2 regions of the Paenibacillus sp. FSL P4-0338 genome follow, and region 1 is predicted to be linked to the other one. Evidence: riboswitches for the same ligand, from Rfam matches in the RefSeq annotation. Region 1 holds a riboswitch; the other holds the start of a gene.
The links. A riboswitch is a leader RNA that binds a small molecule or an ion and turns the genes downstream of it on or off. The one in region 1 is predicted to bind glycine.

Region 1 (4,661 bases):
ATGAGTGAGCCAAGGCCCTCGTCCTGCGGCACATCACACAGAGGCAGGGAGTAGGCAGAGCGGCCTGGACGGCTTAATTCAAAAATCAGACTTTGTTCCGGTTTCATACACAGCCCTCCAGTGCGCTTGCGAATTCGTCAATTTCGGTCTTGCTTCGTTTCTCCGTTACGGCAACCAGCATATGTCCGGCCAGCTCGGGATAATCCCGGCTTAAGTCATAACCGCCCAGATAGCCTTCCTTCAGCAGCTTGGAGTTAACCGCACTCACACTGCTGCCCTCCGGGAGCTTCAGGACGAATTCATTGAAGAACGGGGCAGTGAAGACGCGCTCTGCGCCAGTGATTTCAGCCAGCCGCCCAACGGCATAGTGGCTCTTGCGGATGTTCAACTCACCAACCTCGCGCATGCCCTCCTTGCCCATCACGGACAAGTAGACGGAAGCGCACAGCGCCAAGAGCGCCTGATTGGAGCAGATATTCGAGGTCGCCTTCTCCCGGCGGATATGCTGTTCGCGGGCTTGCAGCGTCAGCACGAAGCCGCGCTTGCCATTCCGGTCAACCGTCTGGCCGACGATCCGGCCCGGCATCCGGCGCATGAGCGGCTCGGCAACGGCGAAGAATCCGCAGGTCGGACCGCCGAGCGAAGCGGCAATTCCCAGCGGCTGCGCGTCACCGACAACGATATCTGCGCCAAGCCGTCCGGGAGACTCCAATACGCCAAGTGCAATGGGATTCGCGCTGACGACAAGCAGTCCCTTAACCGCATGGATCAGCGGTTCGATCCCGCGCAGATCCTCAATCCCGCCGAAGAAGTTGGGGGACTGAACCAGAACGGCAGCGGTATCGCTGTCGATGGCTTCGGCCAGCTTGGCAAGATCCGTTACCCCGTCAGCATAGTCAATCTCTACAATTTGCAGACCCCAGGCGTTGGCGGAGGTACGCAGCACCTGACGCGCTTCCGGGTGAACTGTACGGGAGACAATCAGTTTCTTGCGTTTGGTGGCGCCTGCGGCCAACACAGCCGCTTCGGAGAAGGCGGTTGCGCCGTCATACATACTGGCATTGGCAACCTTCATGCCGGTCAGCTCACAGATATAGGATTGGAATTCAAAGATCGCCTGAAGCTCCCCCTGGCTGATCTCCGGCTGGTAAGGAGTGTAGGCAGTATAGAATTCCGAACGGGAAATCACATGGTTGATGACGACCGGAACGTGGTGGTCGTACAATCCGGCGCCCAGGAAGCTGGTGTGGGTATCGAAGTCGGCATTCTTGTCAGCCAGGCCCTTCATATGGCGAAGCAGTGCGTATTCGTCCAAGGCGCCGGACATCGGCAGGGTTCCCTGGTAACGGACAGACTGCGGAATATCGGCGAACAGCTCATCGATGGATTGTATGCCTACGGTCTCCATCATTTCTGCGCGGTCTTGCTCAGTCATTGGCAGATAGCGGTGCTTCATTGCGGCTTCACTCCTTGGCTTCTTTTGTAGAATGGGGCTTTGATGACGGCAGCCTTGAGCTGCTTGCCGCGAATCTCCACGTACACCTCTGTGCCGATCTCCGTATAGGCAGCGTCCAGCAGGGCGAGTCCGAGATTCCGCTTCAGGGTCGGGGACTGGGTGCCAGTCGTTACTTCACCGATCTTCACTCCGTCCGCGTACACAGGGTAGTGGGAACGGGGAATGCCGCGGTCGATCATCTCCAGGCCCACAAGACGCCGGGGCAGACCGGCTTCCTTCTGCTTCAGCAGGGCATCGCGGCCGATGAAATCGCCGGCGTCCAGCTTCACGAAGAACTGGACACCGGCTTCAAGCGGCGTAATCTCCGCCGACAGCTCCTGGCCGTACAGCGGCAGCTTGGCTTCGAAGCGGAGCGTATCGCGTGCGCCGAGTCCGGCAGGCGTCAGGCCATGCGGAGCGCCAGCGTCCAGCAGGCCGTTCCAGAGTGCTGCTGCTGTATCTGCGGGAGCATACAGCTCGAAGCCGTCCTCACCGGTATATCCGGTACGGGAGAGCAGGACGGTGACGCCGCAGACTTCAGCGTGTTCGAGGAAGTGGAACGGCTTAAGCTCTGTTAGAGACACCTGCGTGACCTTGGCCAGAATCGTCTCTGCCAGCGGACCCTGCAACGCGAGCAGCAGCGTCTCATCCGAGATATTCTTCAGACTGACGCCGCTGAATTCAGCGGTAAGATGCTCCTGCAGCCACTGGAAGTCCTTGTCGATATTGGACGCATTGACGACAAGCATGTAACGCTCCACGCCCAGCCGGTATACCAGCAGATCGTCCACCACTCCGCCGCTTGGGTAGAGCATCAGGGTGTACTGCGCTGCGCCGTCTTCCAGGCGGGTGACATCATTCGTGGTCATTCTCTGGAGGAAGGCTTCTGCACCGCTCCCGGTAACCATGAATTCCCCCATGTGGGAGACATCGAACAGTCCGGCCCGTTCACGGACGGCTTCATGCTCCTTCACGATGCCGGTGAACTGCACCGGCAGCTCCCAGCCGCCGAAATCAATACATCTGGACTCCGCATAAGCGGCATAGAGGTCATAAAAAGGCGTTCTTCTCAAAGACTCCATCTTGTCACTCCCTTGGTCTGATTACATACGAAAAAGGACAGGCGAAAGCCATTATGCACGCATGCATAAATGGACTTCCGCTCTGTCCTTGGTACCTGAGAGTTACCCTGCAATGAAGCGCAGGTTTCCCCGTTGGTGATCCGTGAAGCCTGCGGCGCAGGCACCCGGATGCTCTCCAGAGATGCGTCCGGCAAAGGTCCTTTTGCCTGAGAGATTCACCCATCCCGGGCTTACTCCTTCGGCGCTGTCTTCCTGTGAGACAGTCTCTCCCTATGCCATCATTCGCAAACCATATGTTTTTCTACTGACTCCATTAAACCGGGTAACCCTCTGCCCTGTCAATCAAAAAACGTCAAAAAGTTGACAAATTTAATTTTACTGTCAGTTATATTGACATTAGGCAAGCCGATAACTTAGGCTATAACTAAATTTAGAACTCCAATTACGGAAAAGAGGCGGCTTGGACATGAGTGAAGTGCTTGACAACCTGCTATACAGCGAAGAGCATGAGTGGGCGCAGCAGGGCGAGGGACGCGTAGTACGTGTAGGGATTACGGATCATGCGCAGCATCTGCTGGGCGATATCGTGTTTGTAGAATTTCCGGAAGTAGGCGCGGCGATCTCCGCAGGCGACAGCGTGGGCAGTATCGAATCCGTGAAGACCGTATCGGAGCTATATTCACCCGTATCAGGCAAGGTGACCAAGATCAACGATGCGCTGGAGGCCAGCCCGGAGCTGATCAACGATCACCCTTACGGGGACGGCTGGATTTTTGAGCTGGAGCTTGATGCAGAGTTCGGAGAGGCAGTAACCGGCCTGCTGGATGCGGCTGCGTACAAGGAACTGGTTGGGGAATAAAAGGTAGCTTATTTGCGGAAGCGGATGTTAATACGGCAGACCTCTCTTTATAACATTAGATGTTACTAATGTGAGAGGTCTGTCTTTTTGCGTCTGTATCTTACTCCTTCTCCTGAAGCTGGCGCAGCACAATCAGTTCAACCCGGCGGTTCCGCTGCTTTCCCTCAGTGGTTGTATTATCGTAAGCAGGCCGGGTATCGGCATAACCTGCGTACTGGAAGGTATCAGGGCTCAGCCCCTCTTTGTCCAGAAAAAAGCGCAGGACGGACAGCGCCCGGGCGCCCGATAACTCCCAGTTGTCTTTGTACACTGATCCTGGTGTCACGGGAACATTGTCGGTGTGGCCTTCGATGCTGATGGTAGCGCCGATACCGCGGAATAGGCCGGAGAGCTGGCGCAGTGCAGGGAAGGCAGGGGATTTCAACTCAGCCTTTCCCGCATCGAACAGGAACCGGTCACTCAGCGTGATGGCAATGCCCTGCGGCTTATCAGCAACAAAAATCTGTTCCCCAAGGTTATTCTCCTCCACATACTCCGTGATGACGCCCATAAGAGCAGCCAGCTTCGCTTCCTGTTCCCGAAAAGCAAGCTCGCGCGCTGACGGCTGGTGCCCCGCCCCATCTCCTGTTTGCCCGGTTCCATTCAGCCCGTCCGCATCCGCAGAGTCTGTGGCTGAAGGAGCGCCAGTGTCTCCACCGTCTTCATTATGACCCTTCGAAACGCCAGCCCCGGTGATTCCCTGATTGCCTTCCAGCACGCCGCTTCCGCCTTCCAGCACTGCACTTCCGCTCTTGAAGGTATCCGATAAGGAGCCGCTGACAATGGCATACTTCTGCGAATCCAAGCTGCTCATAGCATACAGAATCACGAAGAAAATAAGCAGAAGCGTGATCAGATCCGCGTAGGTAATCATCCAGCGGTCCCGGCTCTCCTTGCCGGCGGCGGCACGGGGCTGCCGGCGGTTTCTTTGTCTCATAGCGGTTCCTCCGGGCTGGTGCGGATGCTGCGTTTAGGAGCGTCTGTCAGGAAAGGGGCCAGCTTTTGCCGGACCAGATGCGGGTGATCCCCATTCTGCAGGGACAGAATGCCGACGAGCAGCATCTCCATGGTGCCCAGCTCACTTTGGCTGCGGGATTTGATTTTGGAGGCGATGGGTAAAAAGAGTAGATTGGCACTGGCTACGCCATAGAGTGTTGCTGTAAAAGCTACGGCAATCGACGCACCC
Region 2 (4,661 bases), 460 kb from region 1:
GATGAAGAAAGCAATTATAGCAACAGCAGTAACCGCTGTACTCGGAGGGACAGTTGTCGGCGGGGGATACTCTTTACCCGTAGCGGCGGCAGCCGATGTTAACAAGGATAATAAGGCGGGCAGCGTGTTCGCGGCCAGCGATAACGCCACTCTGAAGGCGATTGTTCAGAAAAAGCTTGCTGCCGCCCCGAATCAGGCCGTGACCCAGGAGGGGGTAACCCTGACACTAACCGATCTGACCTATGACAGTAATCAATTTATCGCAGGCATCCGGCAGGACGGAGGGACGGTGGACAAGAACGGTTCTTTCCTAGACCAGACCAGGAATGTGGACGTGTTAATCAATGGGAAAAAGCTGTTGTACGATACTTCCATCAGTACAAATCCGGAGGATACGGACACAGCCTTGATCTATCTGAATAAGGGCGCGATGAAGCAGCAAATCCCGGATAAATTCGACCTTACGCTGAAGACTTACGCCAACGGGGTGAAGGAGCCGTTTGTTTTTAAAGTTCAAGTGAACAAGCTGGGGACCCTCTTAAGCTTGAAGCCGGGCGTCTCCAAGAAGAACAGCACATTCAGCTACACAGTGACATCCTTCCAGATGACCCCGTTAACAATGTCTCTGCAGGTGAGCTTCAAGGGCGCAGTTCCGGCGGCGGCCAAGTCCAAGGTGAGCCCGGAGAGAATGTTATATGACCTTGTGGATGAGAAAGGGAATGTGAGCTCGCCGTGGGGCAAGCCGTTTGAGAAGGTTAAGACAAGCGGTACTGAGGAGCAGAACTACGGTGCTTTTCCGGCCGTCCCGAAGACCATTAGTGTTAAGCCGTTTACGTATGCCAAGGATGCCAGCGGGAAAATGTTCAAGGACAAACAGGGCCAATGGGCTAAAACCTATTATAAAGATCTGGAAACCAAAATTACGGTTAAATAACAAGCGATGTAACTAATGTTATTGACAGAAGTCTGGGCTATGAATAGAATTGACAAATATTTAGATGAAGTCCGCTTCAAATAATTAAATATTCGCAAGCTATGAAGGCTATGGATCACACTATAGCTGGAGCAGCTTCTGGAGAGACTGCGGGAGACCGCAGCGCCGAAGGGTTCACAATCTCAGGCAAAAGGACAGAAGAGTACCGGATTTCTATTTCCCTGGCTGATTCCCTTCAGCGTGGGCAGATAGCTTATTTGGAACCTCTTATGAACCGGGAGATTGGATGATATCCAGTCTCCTTTTTGCGTATTTTCAGCATTGTATACATTAAGGGGGAAACAGGTATGGCACAGACAGAATTAAAAAGAGAGCTTGCAAACCGGCACGTCCAGCTTATCGCCATCGGAGGTACGATTGGCACAGGTTTATTCCTGGGATCGGGCAAGGCAATTCAGCAGGCCGGGCCCTCCATCATGCTTACGTATCTGATCGTGGGAATCGCCGTGTTTTTTGTGATGCGTGCGCTGGGGGAACTGCTGCTCTCGAAGGCGGGGTATCAATCTTTTACAGACATTGCTGAGGATTACTTGGGGCCGCGCGCGGCATTCATTACAGGCTGGACCTACTGGTTCTGCTGGATTATGACGGCGATGGCCGATGTGATTGCAGTGGGCGTCTATGTGCAGTACTGGTTCGATATTCCGCAGTGGGTACCGGCCGTGATCTGCCTGATCATTCTGCTCGGACTCAATCTGCTAACGGTCAAAAGCTTCGGGGAACTCGAATTCTGGTTTGCTCTGATCAAGGTAGTTACGATTCTGGCTCTGATCGGCCTGGGGATTGTCCTGCTGGTGACCCAGTTCAAGACGGATGCAGGCTCAGTGTCGGTCCGCAATCTCTGGGAGCACGGGGGCGTATTCCCGAACGGGGTGAAGGGCTTCCTGTTCTCCTTCCAGATGGTGGTATTCGCTTATGTCGGCGTGGAGCTGGTGGGGGTATCGGCAGCGGAGACGGCGAATCCTGAGAAAAACATCCCGTCCGCGATCAACAAAATTCCGCTGCGGATTCTGTTCTTCTATGTAGGCGCGCTCTTCGTGCTGCTGTGCATTAATCCCTGGACCCAGCTTAGCGCGTCTGAAAGTCCGTTCGTGCGCACCTTCAGTCTGGTCGGGATTCCGATTGCTGCGGGAATTATCAATTTCGTGGTCTTAACCTCGGCGGCCTCCGCCTGCAACAGCGGGATGTTCTCGACCAGCCGGATTCTCTACAATCTGAGCAGAAGGAATCAGGCCTCCCCTCAGCTCGGCAAGCTGAACCGGAATCATGTGCCTGCGAATTCCCTGTTTATTTCTACTATAGTAATCTCTGCCGGAGCGCTGCTCAGCAAGCTTATTCCGGGTCAGGCCTTCGGCATCGTGACTACAATCAGCGCCATTTGCTTCATCTGGGTCTGGGGCGTTGTGCTGGTCTGCCATATCAAGTATAAAAGGAACCGCCCGGATTTACATGCCGCTTCCAAATTCAAAGCGCCGTTCACCCCGGTGATTAACTATGCTGTCCTGACGCTGTTCGCCGCCATTCTAGTGATCATGCTCTTTGCCGACGAGACCCGTCCGGCGCTGCTGTTTACTCCGCTCTGGTTCATTCTGCTGTTCGTTCTGTACTCCATCAGAAGCCGTAAGGAGAAAAACGAACAGGAAATCAGTATAATCAATACATAAACTGATTTCAGGATGAAGAGGGTGCAGCCGCCGCATGAACAAGACAGACCGCATGTTAGCCATCGTACTGGAGCTGCAGCGCAAAGGGGTCGTACGGGCAGAGGATCTGGCGTCTGTCTTCGAGACTAGTGTAAGAACCATCTACCGCGATATCCAGGCGCTTAGTGAAGCCGGAGTGCCGGTGGTAGGAGCTACAGGTCAGGGATATTCACTGGTAAAGGGGTATTTCCTGCCCCCGGTCAGCTTCACAGCGGAGGAGGCTGTGACTCTGCTGATCGGGACAGATTTCGTGGAGCAGCGGTTCGATACGGAGTATGGTAACCGGGCATCCGCAGCAGGCAGGAAGATTGAAGCGATTCTGCCGGGTGATGTCAAGGAGAATGCTGCCCGGCTCCGCCAGAGCATCCTGCTGCTGAGTACCAGTAAAGATAAGCTGCAAGGACAGGAGAAGGAGTACATGGAGCAGATCCGCCGCGCGATTCTGGATCAGCGGAAGATCAGCTTCGGGTATACGAAGGGCAGACAGGAAGCTGACGGAAGTCACCGGAGTATCCGAACCGCCTCGCCGTATGGACTTGTCCTGAACAGAGGCGCCTGGACCCTGGTCGCCTGGTGCTGGCTGCGGCAGGAAATCCGTCATTTCCGGTTATCCAGAATGAGCGGGCTTACCGTTCTGGATGACCGGTTCGAAGTGCCTGCGGATTTCGATCTGCACGAGTATCAGCCGGAGGATGACCGCCATGTACGCGTGTGTATTTTGGTGCATCCCGAGATAGCTGACAAGGCGGCTGAATCGAATAACTTTTATCTGGAGGCCGTGGAGGACCGGGCAGACGGCAGGCATATGACCTTCCGCGTACGCCAGCCCGGGGACCTGCTGCAATGGGTGCTTGGCTGGGGAGCGGGGGCAGTTGTCCTGGAGCCGGAAGCCTTGCGGAAGCTTGTGCGGGAGGAAACGGTGAGAATGCTGGAACGCTACTGACATAACGTTGTCAGGAGCGGTTGTGTATATTCAGGTCAGACCTTAAGAATAAAGGAGTTGCCTGAATACTATGAATATGAATACGAAGATTACGGAAGCCTTACAGCAATTTGAAAAGACTGCGAATCACTATCTTATGGAATTAGATACCTTCAGTATGGAGCAGCTGCTGCGGCAGCCTGCCGAAGGAGAGTGGTCTCTCGGGCAGATGGTTCAGCACTTAATACAATCGGCGCTGTACATGCAGCTCCGTAATATCGATCAGTGTCTGGCCGGAAACGGGGAAGCGGCGGGGAAGGAAGCAGAGATGACTCCGGATGGTAAAGCGGTTTTTGCCGGGGGCAGCTTCCCGCCTGTACGCGTTCATGTTCCGCCGTCACCGCAGTATACGCCGGTGCAGCCGGAGAGCAAGGAGCAGCTGATCCAAGGCCTGAACACAGTAATTGAGCGGATGCGCGAGACCCTTCCGAAGCTTGCGCAGGCACCTGAGCACAGCACCGCCCCTCATCCCCGGTTCGGCCCCTTGTCTGCGGCAGAATGGTATCTGCTGATTGAGATGCACTACCGCCATCACTTGCTGCAGCTGAACCGGTTGAAGGATTTCATAGGATCAAGTGTAGCGCAATAGAAGAACGCCAATAAGCCGAAGCCTTCAGCAGTAGAGTGAGGGCTCCGGCTATTTTGCTACACTGATCACGTCGAGGGTTCACGTGCCCAATGTGATCGAAAAACCAGCCACAATGGTCAATTTTTAATTATTCATTTTTGAATAAAGGAGGTTTGTCGCAACATGTCGAACTTAACTCTTGATTTCGCTGTACCCTGAAGCTAACTGAATAAAAGGAGATCCGCACCTATGAAAAACATCGTACGCTCCCTTGAAGATATAATAAATCTCGCGCCCGTTCTGAAAGCTGCTTTTCCATACGATATCTCGATTGCCGTCTGTGATACCGAGAAGTTTCTCGCCTATTACCCCGGGGATTCCATTGATCTGGGGATTCGCGCCGGGCAGATTATT

Region 2: linked by a shared signal. The riboswitch ahead of MKZ07_RS22225 (amino acid permease) and the one ahead of gcvT (glycine cleavage system aminomethyltransferase GcvT) in region 1 are both predicted to bind glycine.

The regions. Positions count from the first base shown of each region.
Region 1 is NZ_JBBOCG010000001.1:4,595,721-4,600,381, reverse strand. Features, by position in the region: gene gcvPB (aminomethyl-transferring glycine dehydrogenase subunit GcvPB) at 1-107, opposite strand, end outside; gene gcvPA (aminomethyl-transferring glycine dehydrogenase subunit GcvPA) at 104-1,456, opposite strand; gene gcvT (glycine cleavage system aminomethyltransferase GcvT) at 1,453-2,577, opposite strand; glycine riboswitch at 2,658-2,758, opposite strand; glycine riboswitch at 2,762-2,859, opposite strand; gene gcvH (glycine cleavage system protein GcvH) at 3,044-3,436, shown strand; gene MKZ07_RS20205 (flagellar motor protein MotB) at 3,537-4,412, opposite strand; gene MKZ07_RS20200 (flagellar motor protein) at 4,409-4,661, opposite strand, start outside.
Region 2 is NZ_JBBOCG010000001.1:5,054,333-5,058,993, reverse strand. Features, by position in the region: gene MKZ07_RS22230 (DUF5643 domain-containing protein) at 1-934, shown strand, start outside; glycine riboswitch at 1,063-1,142, shown strand; gene MKZ07_RS22225 (amino acid permease) at 1,282-2,658, shown strand; gene MKZ07_RS22220 (helix-turn-helix transcriptional regulator) at 2,693-3,640, shown strand; gene MKZ07_RS22215 (DinB family protein) at 3,717-4,268, shown strand; gene MKZ07_RS22210 (hypothetical protein) at 4,497-4,661, shown strand, end outside.